Regions from separate parts of the Exiguobacterium sp. s128 genome, predicted to be linked through region 1. Evidence: riboswitches for the same ligand, from Rfam matches in the RefSeq annotation. Region 1 holds a riboswitch; each other region holds the start of a gene.
What was found. A riboswitch is a leader RNA that binds a small molecule or an ion and turns the genes downstream of it on or off. The one in region 1 is predicted to bind S-adenosylmethionine.
Positions count from the first base shown of each region.

Region 1 (4,527 bases):
ACAAACGATCGACTGAAAAAAGAGGATGCTGTCGCAAATGACGGCGTCCTCCTTTTTAGATGACTTTTCCTTAATCCTCAACCAGTTTGAGGAACAATAAAAGTTTTTCAGCAAACCGTGTGTTTAATCGTTCAAAACTAAAATGCGGGAAACCATGCAGGCGTTGCAGATAAATCTGGTCGCCCCCCATTTTCCGGCACACTTCGAGCGTCAACTTGACATCCGCAAACTGATCGTCCGGCGCATAAAAACAAGCCAAATGAACACGAGGTAATTTTTTTCGTTCCTCATCATGTAATACGATTTCTTCTTCGATTTCACGATATTGGGCATAGGTCAACTCACCCAAACGGACAGCGTCTTCATTGTTTTGTCCGAACGGTAACGTCCCGAGTGGGGCATCCGGGCGAAAACGATCAAATGCACTCGCAAACACTTGCTTGACGCCACCAAGTTGCTTCGAATTGTGCCAATCAAACAAGGGTGAAATGAAAGAAAGACTGGCAATCGGTAATTCGTATTCCTGCAACAGTCGGTTGACGACGAGTGCCCCCATGCTGCAGGCAATGATATGAATCGGAAGCTTCCGTTTACCCGCTTCCCGTAACGCTTCTTTTAATAACTGTTGGTGTTCTTCAAACGATACACGACGTGGTGCGTCGACTAAGAGTACTTCATATTCTTGTTCCAAGACACGAATCAACGCTTCACTTGGTCGGGCACGTAATTGGAGTGGATACACAAGAACGATCACTCCGGTTGGTTGTTCTACCACAAACTCACCTCTTCATTTGATATCTGTTTAGTATGCAACAAATCCGACTCAAGCCAAACCGCCTTAAGTCGGATTTCGTTTTTATTCATATATACGTTGCAGTCGGGTCACAGGTTCCACTTGTCCAAAGACTTCCTCTGTCGTCTCGCTGATTTCCTTAAATCCGTATGCAGTCAAAAAGTGACGGGCTTTATAATTGCGTGATTCGATGTACACTTCAATTGGAGAAGCACCTTGGAGCTCAAGCTCTCGAATCAGTCTCCGCCCGATTCCATTCTGTTGATATTTCGGCAGGACATACAGGCGGACAATTTCCCACGTCCCGTCGACATCAATCGCATGAATGAATCCCACAATCTCCCCATCGATCAGACCTACATTAAAATATTCTCCGCGCGCTTCTTCTGCTGTCCGGATTGCCCGAACTACTTCTTCTTGTGGGTAGGCTTCCTGAACGAAATGGGCTTTCGAGCGCTCAGAATAGATTTCCTCGTACGTATCCATCCAAGACGTGAGCGCAATATCATGAATGCGTGCTGCATCAGCAGGAACTGCTTCGCGTATCTCCATACCGAAATCCCCCTTTTCCTTTTACAGACTCATGTTCTTTTACCCTTTTCTAGAAATTTCAGTCGTTTCCCTGCAAAGTTCCGGAGAAACAAAAAAAGTTCAGAAACAACCTGTGAAAGGTTATTTCTGAACAAAGGATTAGACGAAACGTTTTGCCTGTTCTTCAAGAGTAGCAGCTTTATCTGTCTGCTCCCATGGCAATTCGATGTCTGTACGACCGAAGTGGCCATAAGCTGCTGTCTGACGGTAAATCGGACGACGGAGATCAAGCATCTTGATGATCCCTGCAGGACGGAGATCAAAGTTTTCTGCGATTAATTCGACGAGTTGCGCTTCAGGAAGTTTTCCTGTTCCGAATGTGTCAACCGCGATTGACACCGGATGCGCCACACCGATTGCGTAAGCAAGCTGAACTTCTGCTTTGTCTGCAAGACCAGATGCAACCAAGTTTTTCGCAACATAACGTGCTGCATAGGCAGCTGAACGGTCGACTTTCGTTGGATCTTTACCAGAGAAAGCACCACCACCGTGGCGTGCGTAACCGCCATACGTATCAACGATGATTTTACGACCTGTCAAACCTGCATCGCCTTGTGGTCCGCCAATGACGAAACGACCAGTTGGGTTGATGAAGAATTTCGTGTCTTCATCGATGTACTCCGTCGGAATGACTGGAGCGATGACATGTTCTTTCAGATCTGCTTGGATTTGCTCAAGCGTCACTTCTTCCGCATGTTGTGTTGAGATGACGATTGTATCGACGCGAACAGGTTCATTGTTCTCGTTGTATTCAACCGTGACTTGCGTTTTACCATCCGGGCGGAGGTAATCGAGTTGTCCTGTCTTACGAACTTCTGCAAGACGACGAGCGAGACGGTGTGCAAGTGAGATCGGAAGTGGCATCAGTTCAGGTGTTTCTTTCGTTGCGTAACCGAACATCAGACCTTGGTCTCCTGCTCCGATCGCATCGATTTCTTCATCTGACATGTTTCCTTCGCGTGCTTCAAGCGCTTGGTCTACACCAAGAGCGATGTCTGCCGATTGCTCATCGATTGAAGTCAATACAGCACATGTGTCTGCATCGAATCCGTACTTCGCACGTGTATAGCCGATTTCACGAATCGTTTCGCGTACGACTTTCGGGATATCCACGTAAGTCGTTGTCGTAATTTCTCCTGCCACAAGGACAAGTCCTGTCGTGACAGACGTTTCTGCAGCAACACGTGCATTAGGATCTGCCGCAAGAATCGCATCTAAGATTGAATCCGAAATCTGGTCACAGATTTTATCCGGGTGACCTTCAGTTACTGACTCCGACGTAAATAGCCGGCGATTAAGGTTTGTCATGTTTGACCCTCCCAAAAAAGAATTTGACGGTGTACTCATTTCCCCTAGTTGAGTGGGACGGTAAAATGAAAAAAACCTTTCCATGTCCAAAAATGGTCAGGGAAAGGTTGTGCGTTCTTCCTTTACCCTCTTATCGTTCGAAGTGTTTACTTCGCTTCAGGAGAGCACCTTTTCCTACATTAATGATGAAATTAACATAAGACGGTTGCCGGGTTTCTTCGGGCCTTGTTCCCTCCACCTGCTCAGAATAAGAGTATCCGTTACGAATTACATGATATAAACTTGTGTCCACTCTGTCAAGCAACGTTTTAATTTTTTGTCGAAAATTTTCGGAAGAGGTGTTAAACTGTTAATGCTGAAAGCGTTTCCAGATAAATAGAAATCAGCGCAGGAAAATGATTGCCCTATCATTAGTATGTCATATATAATAAATGTGTCATACTAATGATGGAGCCAAAACCAACGTAGGGGAAAGGTGGGGTCAGGATGCCGATGACGGTCCTGAATATCGAAGAACTACTCATGAAGGAGCATGTGTTCAAACAACTATCCGTTGCCGAACTAGTCGAACATGCGATTCGAAACAAAGAAGGAGTTCTTGCAGAGAATGGTGCTTTATCTGTAGAAACGGGGAAATTTACAGGTCGTTCGCCAAAAGACAAGTTCATCGTCCGCGATCAGTCATGCGAGACACACATCGATTGGGGCCATGTTAACCAACCGATGGAGTCGGACAAATTCGAGCAACTGTTACAAAAAGTTCTTCGTCATATGAATGAAACAGATCAGCTCTACTACACAGAGGCTGCTGCTGGTGCCGATACGCATTTCACCCTTCCAGTACGCGTCGTGACAGAATATGCTTGGCATAATCTGTTCGCAAAACAACTGTTCTTACGGGAATATCCTACGGTTGCGGCCTTTGAACCCTTTACGGTCGTCTATGCACCACACTTCAAAGCTGATCCAGCAGTCGATGGTACGAACTCAGAGACGTTCATCGCGATGTCGTTCGAACACCGGATCGTCTTGATCGGTGGTACCGAGTACGCAGGAGAAATCAAAAAATCGATTTTCTCAGTCATGAATTATCTGTTACCGCAACAAGATGTCTTATCGATGCACTGTTCAGCAAACGTCGGATACGAAGGTGACGTCGCTCTGTTCTTCGGACTATCCGGGACTGGTAAGACCACCCTGTCGGCAGACGACAATCGTCAATTGATCGGTGACGATGAACACGGTTGGTCGCATGATGGTGTGTTCAATATCGAAGGCGGCTGTTATGCCAAAACCGTTAATCTCTCGCGCGAAAAGGAACCACAAATCTTTGATGCGATCCGATTTGGTACGGTGCTTGAAAATGTCGTTCTTGATGCACAACGGACGCCAGACTATGATGATACGTCATTGACGGAAAATACACGTGCTGCCTATCCGATTACTTCAATCGATAATATCGCCATCCCGTCACGCGCTGGCCATCCGAAAACGATTGTGTTCTTGACGGCTGATGCGTATGGTGTCTTACCACCAATCAGCAAGTTGACGAAGGAACAGGCGATGTATCATTTCTTATCGGGTTACACGTCTAAACTCGCCGGGACAGAACGTGGTGTCACTGAACCAGAAGCGACATTCTCGACGTGCTTCGGTTCTCCGTTCTTACCATTGATTCCGGAAAAATATGCGACGATGCTGGGTGAACTGATTGATCGTCATGGTGTCACGGTTTATCTTGTCAACACAGGTTGGACCGGTGGTGCTTATGGTACCGGTAGTCGGATGAAGCTTGCGTATACACGGACGATGGTCAACGCCGCGGTCAACGGTCT
Region 1 covers NZ_JACSMT010000003.1:48,430-52,956, forward strand. Annotated here, with positions in the region: gene mnmM (tRNA 5-(aminomethyl)-2-thiouridylate-methyltransferase MnmM) at 1-16, shown strand, start outside; gene KNQ13_RS02115 (alpha/beta fold hydrolase) at 71-775, opposite strand; gene KNQ13_RS02120 (GNAT family N-acetyltransferase) at 857-1,345, opposite strand; gene metK (methionine adenosyltransferase) at 1,484-2,692, opposite strand; SAM riboswitch class I at 2,820-2,946, opposite strand; gene pckA (phosphoenolpyruvate carboxykinase (ATP)) at 3,179-4,527, shown strand, end outside.

Region 2 (4,527 bases), on a different contig from region 1:
AATATGAAACCGAAAAAATGGCCCCGTGTTTTACTGTATTGCGTCCTTATCCTTTACGGACTCGTGACGCTGTATCCCTTTTTGTGGGCAGTTCTTGCTGCGTTTAAACCTTATGCAGAAATCGTATCCGGCGGATTGAATCTACTTCCCGAAAAGCCGACCCTCGATAATTTTGCTTATATCTTTACCCGTGATCCACTCTTTCCGAAATGGGTCATGAACACGTTCATCGTCGCAACGACCGGAACCATCTTGAACGTCATCTTTAACACAATGGCTGGTTACTCACTGGCACGTCTTCGTTTTGCCGGTCGAAATTACTGGTTTTTACTCATTCTTGCCGTCATGATGGTTCCCGGACAGATTCTGCTGATTCCGAATTACCTCATCATGAAATCACTTGGGTTACTTGATTCTTATTCTGCCCTTATCTTGCCAGGTGCCATCAACTTCGCATATATCTTTATGATGCGACAATTTTTCATCAACTTCCCGAAGGAAATCGAGGAAGCCGCTCAAGTCGATGGATTAAATCGTTTCCAGACGTTCTGGAAAATCGTCTTTCCGATGGCGCGTCCTGCCGTTGCTACTCAGGCTATCTTCATTTTCCTTGGTTTCTGGAACGAATTCATGAAGCCCTTGCTTTACATCACGTCGCCAGAAAAATATACGTTAACGCTTGGTCTTCAATCGTTCCAAAGTCAAAACGCCACCCAATGGAATTACATCATGGCAGCGTCCGTCGTCTCGATCATTCCAATCATCATTCTATACATCTTACTCAACCGGTATTTCATGCAAGGATTACGAATCGGTGGAGATAAGTAAGGAGGAACTTTTATGTCTACACCTTATCCACAGGCCGTCATCTTTGATTTAGATGGCGTCATCACAGACTCTGCCGAACATCATTTTCTGGCTTGGCAACAACTCGGACAGGAACTCTCTATCCCGTTCGACCGTCAATTCAACGAGACACTTAAAGGCGTTAACCGCATGGACTCGCTTGAGCGTATCCTTTCACTCGGACAAGCAAATAACCGGTATTCTGAAGCTGAAAAATTGGCTCTGGCCGAAAAGAAAAACCGTTATTATGTTGAGTCCATTCAACATTTGACGCCACAGGATGTTCTTCCCGGAATCATCGATTTACTGAAGGATTTGCGTCAAAACAAGATCAAAATCGCAATGGCTTCCGCTTCTAAAAATGCACAGTTTGTCTCAGAACGACTTGAGGTCGATCACTATTTCGATCATATCGTCGATGCAGAGACAGTCGAAAAGTCTAAACCTCATCCAGAGGTATTTTTAAAGGCAGCAACAGCTATCGGCGTCGCTCCAACAGATTGCCTCGGAATTGAGGATGCCTCTGCTGGTGTTGAGGCTATCAAGAGCGCTGGAATGCGCGCAATCGCCATTGGTGACGCAGATATTTTAAGCGCAGCGGATCTTGTGCTGACCGATACATCGAAGCTTTCATTTTCCACCTTATCCGGCGTATTCTCAAAATAATTTTCACCGCAGGACTTTTGAGGGAACATCCCCTTTTAAAAGTCCTGTGTTTTTCTTTTTGAAAAAACCCTTTTCTTTTGACTGAAAATTCGCTATCCTTGACGACAATACCTAACAAGGAGGAAAACAGATGAAACATTTCGCCCCATCGATCGCGATTGATCGGCTGCCCACTCCGGTCTTTGCTGAACTCGCTCAGCGGATTGGTGCCGTCAAAGCAGCCGGCCACGATGTCATCACACTTGGTCAAGGAACCCCGGACCAAACGACACCTGTACATATTTTGGATGCCTTGAAGGAGGCGATTGACGACTCGACCAACCTACAGTATCCCCCATTTCGTGGCCATGATTTCCTGAAGCAGGCCGTAGCCGATTTTTATCAATCCGAGTTCGGTGTGACGATCGATCCTGCTTCTGAGGTCGCCATTGTGCTCGGCAGTAAAGCCGGCATCGTCGCCTTGCCGCAAACGATTGTCAATCCGGGTGAAGGTGTCATTGTTCCCGATCCCGGTTACCCCGACTACCTGTCCGGCGCGGCATTAGCAGGTGCTTATCCGATCACATTACCGCTCCTTGCGGAAAATGCTTTTTTACCTGACTACACGTTACTCGATACGACGGATGTCGAACGGGCGCGGATGTTGTTCCTCAACTACCCGAGCAATCCGACCGGTGCGACGGCGACGGCGGAAGCCTTTGAACAGACGGTCGCCTTCGCTGACGCGAACGACATTTGTGTCGTCCATGACTTGGCATACGGCGGCATTAGTTTTGATGGTCCGACCCGAAGTTTCCTCCAGACCGAAGGAGCGAAAGACGTCGGAATCGAACTCTTTTCGTTATCCAAACGCTTCAACATGTCCGGCTTCCGCATCGCCTTTGCGATCGGGAATCCATCCGTCATCTCAAGTATCGAAACGTACCAGGAACACTTATACGTCAGTGCCTTCACACCCATCCAGCACGCAGCGACCGTCGCCCTCTCCAGTGATCAGACGTGCGTCCGTGAGCTGAGTACACTGTATGAAGCCCGTCGCGATGCCTTGTTCGGTAAATTACAAAACATCGGATGGGACGGACCGATTCCTGGTGGTTCGTTCTTCGTCTGGTTGCCGGTCCCGTCCGGCTTTACGTCACAAAGCTTTACCGACCACTTGCTGGACGAGGCACATGTCGCCGTCACACCGGGACATTTCTTCGGTGAATATGGCGAAGGCTACGTCCGTATCAGCTTGATTGCCGACGCCGAACGATTGGTCGAAGCCGCCGAACGGATTGGTCAGCTCAATCTGTTTCAGCAAGCCGTTGCGGAATAATTCTGAAAAAACGTTTGACAGATGGGAATGATTTCCGTTAAAGTAAATCCCAACAGCATAACTACTTATCGAGAGCGACCGAGGGATTAGGCCCAACGACGTCCGGCAACCACCTTTAAGGAACGGTGCCACATCCTACAGAATGTTTCATTCTGAGAGATAAGTTACGAAATCTTACACTTCGTCGCTTTTTTCTGGTTGCTCTTAACTGGAAAAAGGCGATTTTTTTGTATAGGGAGGAAACAACAGATGATTGAATTCAAAGGCATCACCAAACGGTTCGTACGGGACCGGACACCGATTTTCGCCCTGCGTGACGTCAACTTAACGATTCAGCAAGGAGAAATCTTTGGCATCATCGGTGAATCCGGTGCCGGAAAAAGTACGTTACTCCGTTTAATCAACGGACTCGAAACACCGACACAAGGAACGGTCAAAGTATCGGGAATCAAACTATCCGACCTCTCAAAAGGCAGCCTAAGGGAGTTGCGCCTAAAGATCGGGATGATCTTTCAACATTTCCAATTGATTCAATCGCGGAATGTTTCCGACAACATTGGGTTCGCCTTAAAAGCAGCTGGCGTCAAAGGTAGTGAGTTTCCAAACCGGATCAAGGAACTCGTCGCTCTTGTCGGACTGGAAGGATTCGAAACGAATTTTCCGAGCCAACTCAGTGGTGGTCAAAAGCAACGTGTCGGGATTGCCCGAGCGCTTGCCAACAATCCGAGTGTCCTGTTATGTGACGAAGCGACCTCGGCACTGGATCCTGTCACGACCTTACAAATCCTCGACCTTCTCAAGGATTTGAATGAACGACTTGGCTTGACGATCATTTTGATCACACATGAAATCGAAGTCGTTAAACAGATTTGCCATCGTGTTGCCGTCATGGCGCACGGTGAAGTCGTCGAAGTTGCAAAGACCTACGACATATTTAGCCAACCGACACATGCCGTCACGAAACATTACGTCGATACGGCGCTTCAAATCGAGTTGCCGGAACGGATACTCCGAACGACACCCGGTAAAATCATCCGCCTGCAATTCACAGGTGAGAAGACCGGTGAAAGTACGTTATCGGAAGCGATCAAACAGTTTGATATCTCGGTCAGCATCCTTCACGGCAAGGTCGATTATATCCAGAACGTCGCCTTCGGGGTCTTGATCGTCAGCCTGACCGGTCCGACGCTTCATGTCAACCGGGCGCTCACTTGGCTTGAAGAACAACTCCACACACTTGAGGTGATTCAAGATGTGGCTTGATCGGATCCAAACGATGTTACCCGACTTACTCAAAGCGTTAGGCGAAACGGCCCTGATGGTCGGAATTTCACTTGGTTTCGCCCTCATCATCGGGATTCCACTGGGAATTTTTCTGTTCATCACCGATCGGGGACTGTTTTTCCAAAACATCTTCGTTCGAAGCATCATAGACTTTTTCGTCAATATCGTACGTTCGTTACCGTTCATTATCTTACTCGTCGCCTTGATTCCGCTGACGCAACTGTTACTCAATAATACGATCGGACCGACGGCCGCTTCTGTCAGCTTAAGTGTTGCTGCCATTCCGTTCCTCGCCCGACTCGTCGAGACCTCACTCCGTGAGATTCCACCGGGCTTAATCGAAGCTGCTGAGGCGTGTGGCGCAACACCGTTTCGTATCATCATCAGCGCCCTGTTACCGGAAGCCCTTCCCG
Region 2 covers NZ_JACSMT010000009.1:62,866-67,392, reverse strand. Annotated here, with positions in the region: gene KNQ13_RS05790 (carbohydrate ABC transporter permease) at 4-828, shown strand; gene pgmB (beta-phosphoglucomutase) at 841-1,512, shown strand; gene KNQ13_RS05780 (aminotransferase class I/II-fold pyridoxal phosphate-dependent enzyme) at 1,643-2,830, shown strand; SAM riboswitch class I at 2,893-2,996, shown strand; gene KNQ13_RS05775 (methionine ABC transporter ATP-binding protein) at 3,080-4,093, shown strand; gene KNQ13_RS05770 (methionine ABC transporter permease) at 4,083-4,527, shown strand, end outside.
Region 2: it holds a riboswitch for S-adenosylmethionine, as region 1 does, so the genes downstream of both, KNQ13_RS05775 (methionine ABC transporter ATP-binding protein) here and metK (methionine adenosyltransferase) in region 1, are expected to answer to the same signal.

Region 3 (4,527 bases), on a different contig from region 1:
GCGTCTTGATCTTTTCGCTCGCATGAAGTGAATCAAAGGAGGAAATCAAATGGGGTTAGGAATGTTTTGTGCCATCGTCGCAGGGATAATGATCAGTTTACAAACCGTTTTGAATGCACGGATGAGTCATGCCTTTGGCGCCTGGGCGACGACAACGTTAGTCTTTTTTGTCGGATTGCTCGGTTCGTTGCTCGCATTGGTCTTCTTTCGGGGCGGAACACTTGCGGCGCTTACAGAGGTCGAACCGCTTTATCTATTTGGTGGTTTCGTCGGAGTCGGTGTCGTGTTTTGTGTCATGCGGGGGATTCAACTGCTCGGACCGTCGATTGCGATTTCCGTCGTCTTGATTTCGCAACTCAGTTTTGCGCTGTGTGTCGACGTCTTTGGCTGGTTCGGTTTACCGAAAGTTGATTTGTCGTTTGGACAGATCATTGGATTGGTCGTCATGCTGAGCGGAATTTTCGTCTTGAAACGGTATCAAGTCGTGGATGAGGCGAAACAAATAGCCGACATCAAAGCGATTTCTTAAGCGAATCGCCAACAAATCAGCGGATGAATCGAAAAAGAGATCCCCCTTTCGCACGACTTTTACGTAAAGTGCATGAAAGGGGGGTCTCTTTTGAAAAACGTCCGATTTGAATCAGACGGATACTTCTTCTTTCCAGGCCACATCGATGAAGGCATCGCGACCCGATGCTTTCCGGTCTTTTTTGTAATGTTCCGGATTTTTTTTGTGGAAGTCTTGATGGTATTCTTCCGCCGGATAGAAGGCGTGTGCCGGTTCGATCCGTGTGACGATCGGTTGCTTAAAACGGTTTGTCGCAGCTAGCGCATCACGTGACGCGATGGCTGCAAGTCGTTGTTCTTCCGTATGGTAAAAAATCGCCGGAGCATACTGTGTACCGCGGTCCTGGAATTGTCCGCCGGCATCGGTCGGATCCGTTTGTGGCCAATACAGTTCCAGTAACCGTTCGTATGAAAAGAGTGCCGGATCAAATGTAATCTCGACGACTTCGGAATGTCCGGTCGTTCCGGTTTTGACCTGCTCATATGTCGGGTTGTCGACGTGTCCTCCTGTATAACCGGACACGATACTGTGAATCCCCGGTAATTCCTCAAATGGTGTCACCATGCACCAGAAACATCCTCCTGCAAATGTTGCTTTTTCCATGTCATCTCTCCCTTTCCCTTGGCTTCTTGAGCCGTAGTCCTGTCATTTCCGACAGCGAGAAAACGAAAACGACTCCTCTGCTTGGTTGCAAAAGGAGTCGCCGCTTTTTATCAACCAAAGCTTTCGCTTTGCTGGTCGTAGCACCTTGCTGTGCGCAGGTTGCTGGGACGTCATCGATCCAGATCTCTCGGTCCACTCTTGATAAGTGTTATATGAAGTTGATGTAAGTTCGTTATCATTGGGATGATAATACCATTCATAAAAGTGGAAAGTCAATCCTTATGTTTGCAAGGCACGCAGAACGGTCGCCCCTAACGTTTTGGCCCCGATCAGTAAGGCCTGTTCATTGATTTCGTACTTCGGGTGATGTTGTGGATAGATGGTGCTTCCGTCTGTCTTCGCAGAACCGGTAAAGAAATAACTTCCCGGGACGTGTTCTAAATAATAAGCAAAATCATCCGCTGCCATCATCGGTTTGACTTCACGGACCTGTGCCTCCGGTAAAAACGAAGCCGCTTCTTGGACCAACTTCGTCTCATTCGGATGATTCCAGAGCGACGGGTAACCGGTCGTGAAATCAATCGAATATGTAGCGCCAATTCCAGCACACGTCGTTCGGGCAACGAGATCGACCTGTTGGCGTAACTGATGCCGGAGTTGCTCGTTGAACGTCCGGATTTCACCGACGATCCGGGCTTCGCCGGTGACGATGTTCGGTGCCGTCCCGGAATGGAACGAGCCAATCGCGACGACGGCAGGTTCAAAGGGATCGACCCGTCGGCTGACGAGATGCTGTAAATTACAGACGAGTTGTGCTCCAGCGACGAGTGCATCTTGCGTCCGGTGCGGGGCTTGCGCATGACCACCTTGTCCATGGACGACGATTTCGAATTCATCGATCGCGCATAACGTATGGCCGCTGTGATAGCCAATCGTTCCGACCGGGAGATCATTTTCAAGATGGGTCCCGAAAATCGCATCAACCCCGTCGAGACAACCATCTTCGATCATTTGAATCGCACCTCCCGGAAAGACTTCTTCGCCATGTTGATGAATGAAGACGATGGTCCCTTCGAGTTCCTCTTGCAACGGCTTGAAGGCAGCGGCGAGTCCGAGGACGATCGCCGTATGGCCGTCATGTCCACAGGCATGCATGACACCGGGGCGGATTGAACGGAACGAAAGATCGGTTTCTTCCTGGAGCGGTAACGCGTCAAAATCCGCCCGGACAGCAATCGTTTTTCCGGGACGTGTCCCTTTGAGTGTCGCGACGATGCCGCTCCCTCCGACTTGTTCGCGGTAGGGGATACCAAGTGCTTCATAAAAGGCGATGATTTTTGCGGGTGTCCGGACTTCTTGGAACGATAATTCCGGGTGACGGTGAAAATCACGCCGTAAACGAATCATCTCGGCTTCGTATTGATCGAGAGCAGCAAATAAATTTTCTTGCATCGAAATCATCCTTTTCGGTATGTCTTGAGGAAAAACGGGTACAGATAGAGGTAATCAAATCAGAGGAGGAATTAACACATGGGTGAAATCATCGTCAATGCCGTTCTTACAGTCAAAGCAGGATTAGCTGATCAAGTCTTTCCAATTTTAAGTACAGTCTACAAAGCCGCACAAAACGAGCCGGGCTGCCTACGTTATACGTTACATCAATCGATTGAAAATGAACATCAGTTCATGCTCTATGAAGTCTATCAAGACGAAGCAGCACTCGAGACACATATCGCATCGGACCACTATAAAGCCTACCGGGAACAAATCGAATTATACCTTGAGGACCGTCAAGTGACGAAATACGTCGAGATGACATTCTGAATCAAGGAAAGAAGGGCGTACGGATCCTCAAGGGTCCATACGCCTCTTTTGTGTTACATCGATTTAAAGCCAAGGAAATGTTCGCGCCAGCGTGGTTCATAAATCGAATTGATCTGGAGCTGTGAGCCCCCGGCATGGATGAAGTATTCATTGTCGAGCATGATGCCGATATGCGACGGACCATCGGTATACGTATTTTCGAAAAAGACGATATCCGAGCGTTTTCCGCTGCTGATCGTCGTGCGACGGTTCGTAAAGAAGGCGCCGTACCAATAGCCGCTGACATTTGTCCGTCCACCGTATTTCCCGGCTTGGTTCGTGGCGTAATGTATCAAACCCGAACAGTCAAAGCCGCCATTGGCTGCCGTTTGCGAACCCCATGTATACGGCGTTCCTAGGTGTTTGGCGGCCGCTTGGATCAATTTTTCGCCACGTGACGTATTTTTTTGAGCAATCCGTGTGTCGCTTGTGACGGTGACAGCGCTGACCGGCAGATAGACAGGAGACCAGCCGGACTGGATGACATAAAAGTTTCCGACCCGGTACCGGGGATAAACCCGTTTTCCCTGTTCGATCAAGCCGGTACCTTTCGGACTGACGGGTGTCGCAAAATAAGACGTCGTTGTTTTGACCGTATAGATTTTTTGACGGTTGATTGCCTGTTGGGTGTAGCGCATATCCGGTTTCGTCGTCCCGATATACGGGTTGATGACATAACCGGTCGTCCCGTTCGGTAACCGGACTTTCCAGAAATCATCGTCAATCGCCTTCAGACCGATCAGCTTTGTCCCTTTACTTAAATAGCCAGCAGGACGGCTGTAAGCGACATCGGCTGAAAACAGCGGTGTCTGATCAAAATGAACATAAAAAACTGTTCCGATTTTAGACGGTGCGACCGGTTTGTTGAGACCGAGTTTACTCGAGTCGACGAAGCCGAACGTCGTTCCGATTTTGACACGTGTGTAGTAACCGCTTTTGCCGTAAATCGACAGCGCCGTATTCTTTTTCAGTGTCCCGATTTTTCCAGTCAGGCTTGCTTTTGGATGAATGACCAGTTTATCTTCGAGCACATACCGTGTCCCGGTCACATCATACAGATCAGGTTTTTTTGTTACGAGATCTGTCGTCTTGACGTAGCCATAGACGGTACCAAGCTTGACGCGTGTGTACGCGCCGCTTGTTCCGTAAATATCAATCTGTTCTGCTCGTTTCATAGTACGGACAATGGTTTTCGCCGTCGTGTCTTTAAAAATCGATGTCGATTTGCTGGTATACCGGAGACCTGTCTTCGCATAGACTTTTGTTTTCGCAAGGGCACTCGTCAAGACGAAGGCATACTGACCGCGGAACAGAATCCGGCTGTAGGCCCCACTTGTGCCATAGACGGTCAATAACGTATTCGTTTGATGATTTTTCAAAATCGGACTGGAGCTGCTTGCTGCCTGACGAATCGGGGTTGATGCCTGGACATAAAGGCGGTCCGTTTTGGCATACACTTTTAATGGTGCCAATGCACTTGTTAAGACGAAGAC
Region 3 covers NZ_JACSMT010000022.1:11,760-16,286, forward strand. Annotated here, with positions in the region: gene KNQ13_RS09690 (DMT family transporter) at 1-26, shown strand, start outside; gene KNQ13_RS09695 (DMT family transporter) at 50-529, shown strand; gene msrA (peptide-methionine (S)-S-oxide reductase MsrA) at 641-1,171, opposite strand; SAM riboswitch class I at 1,276-1,379, opposite strand; gene KNQ13_RS09705 (M20 metallopeptidase family protein) at 1,451-2,623, opposite strand; gene KNQ13_RS09710 (putative quinol monooxygenase) at 2,702-2,995, shown strand; gene KNQ13_RS09715 (SH3 domain-containing C40 family peptidase) at 3,049-4,527, opposite strand, start outside.
Region 3: it holds a riboswitch for S-adenosylmethionine, as region 1 does, so the genes downstream of both, msrA (peptide-methionine (S)-S-oxide reductase MsrA) here and metK (methionine adenosyltransferase) in region 1, are expected to answer to the same signal.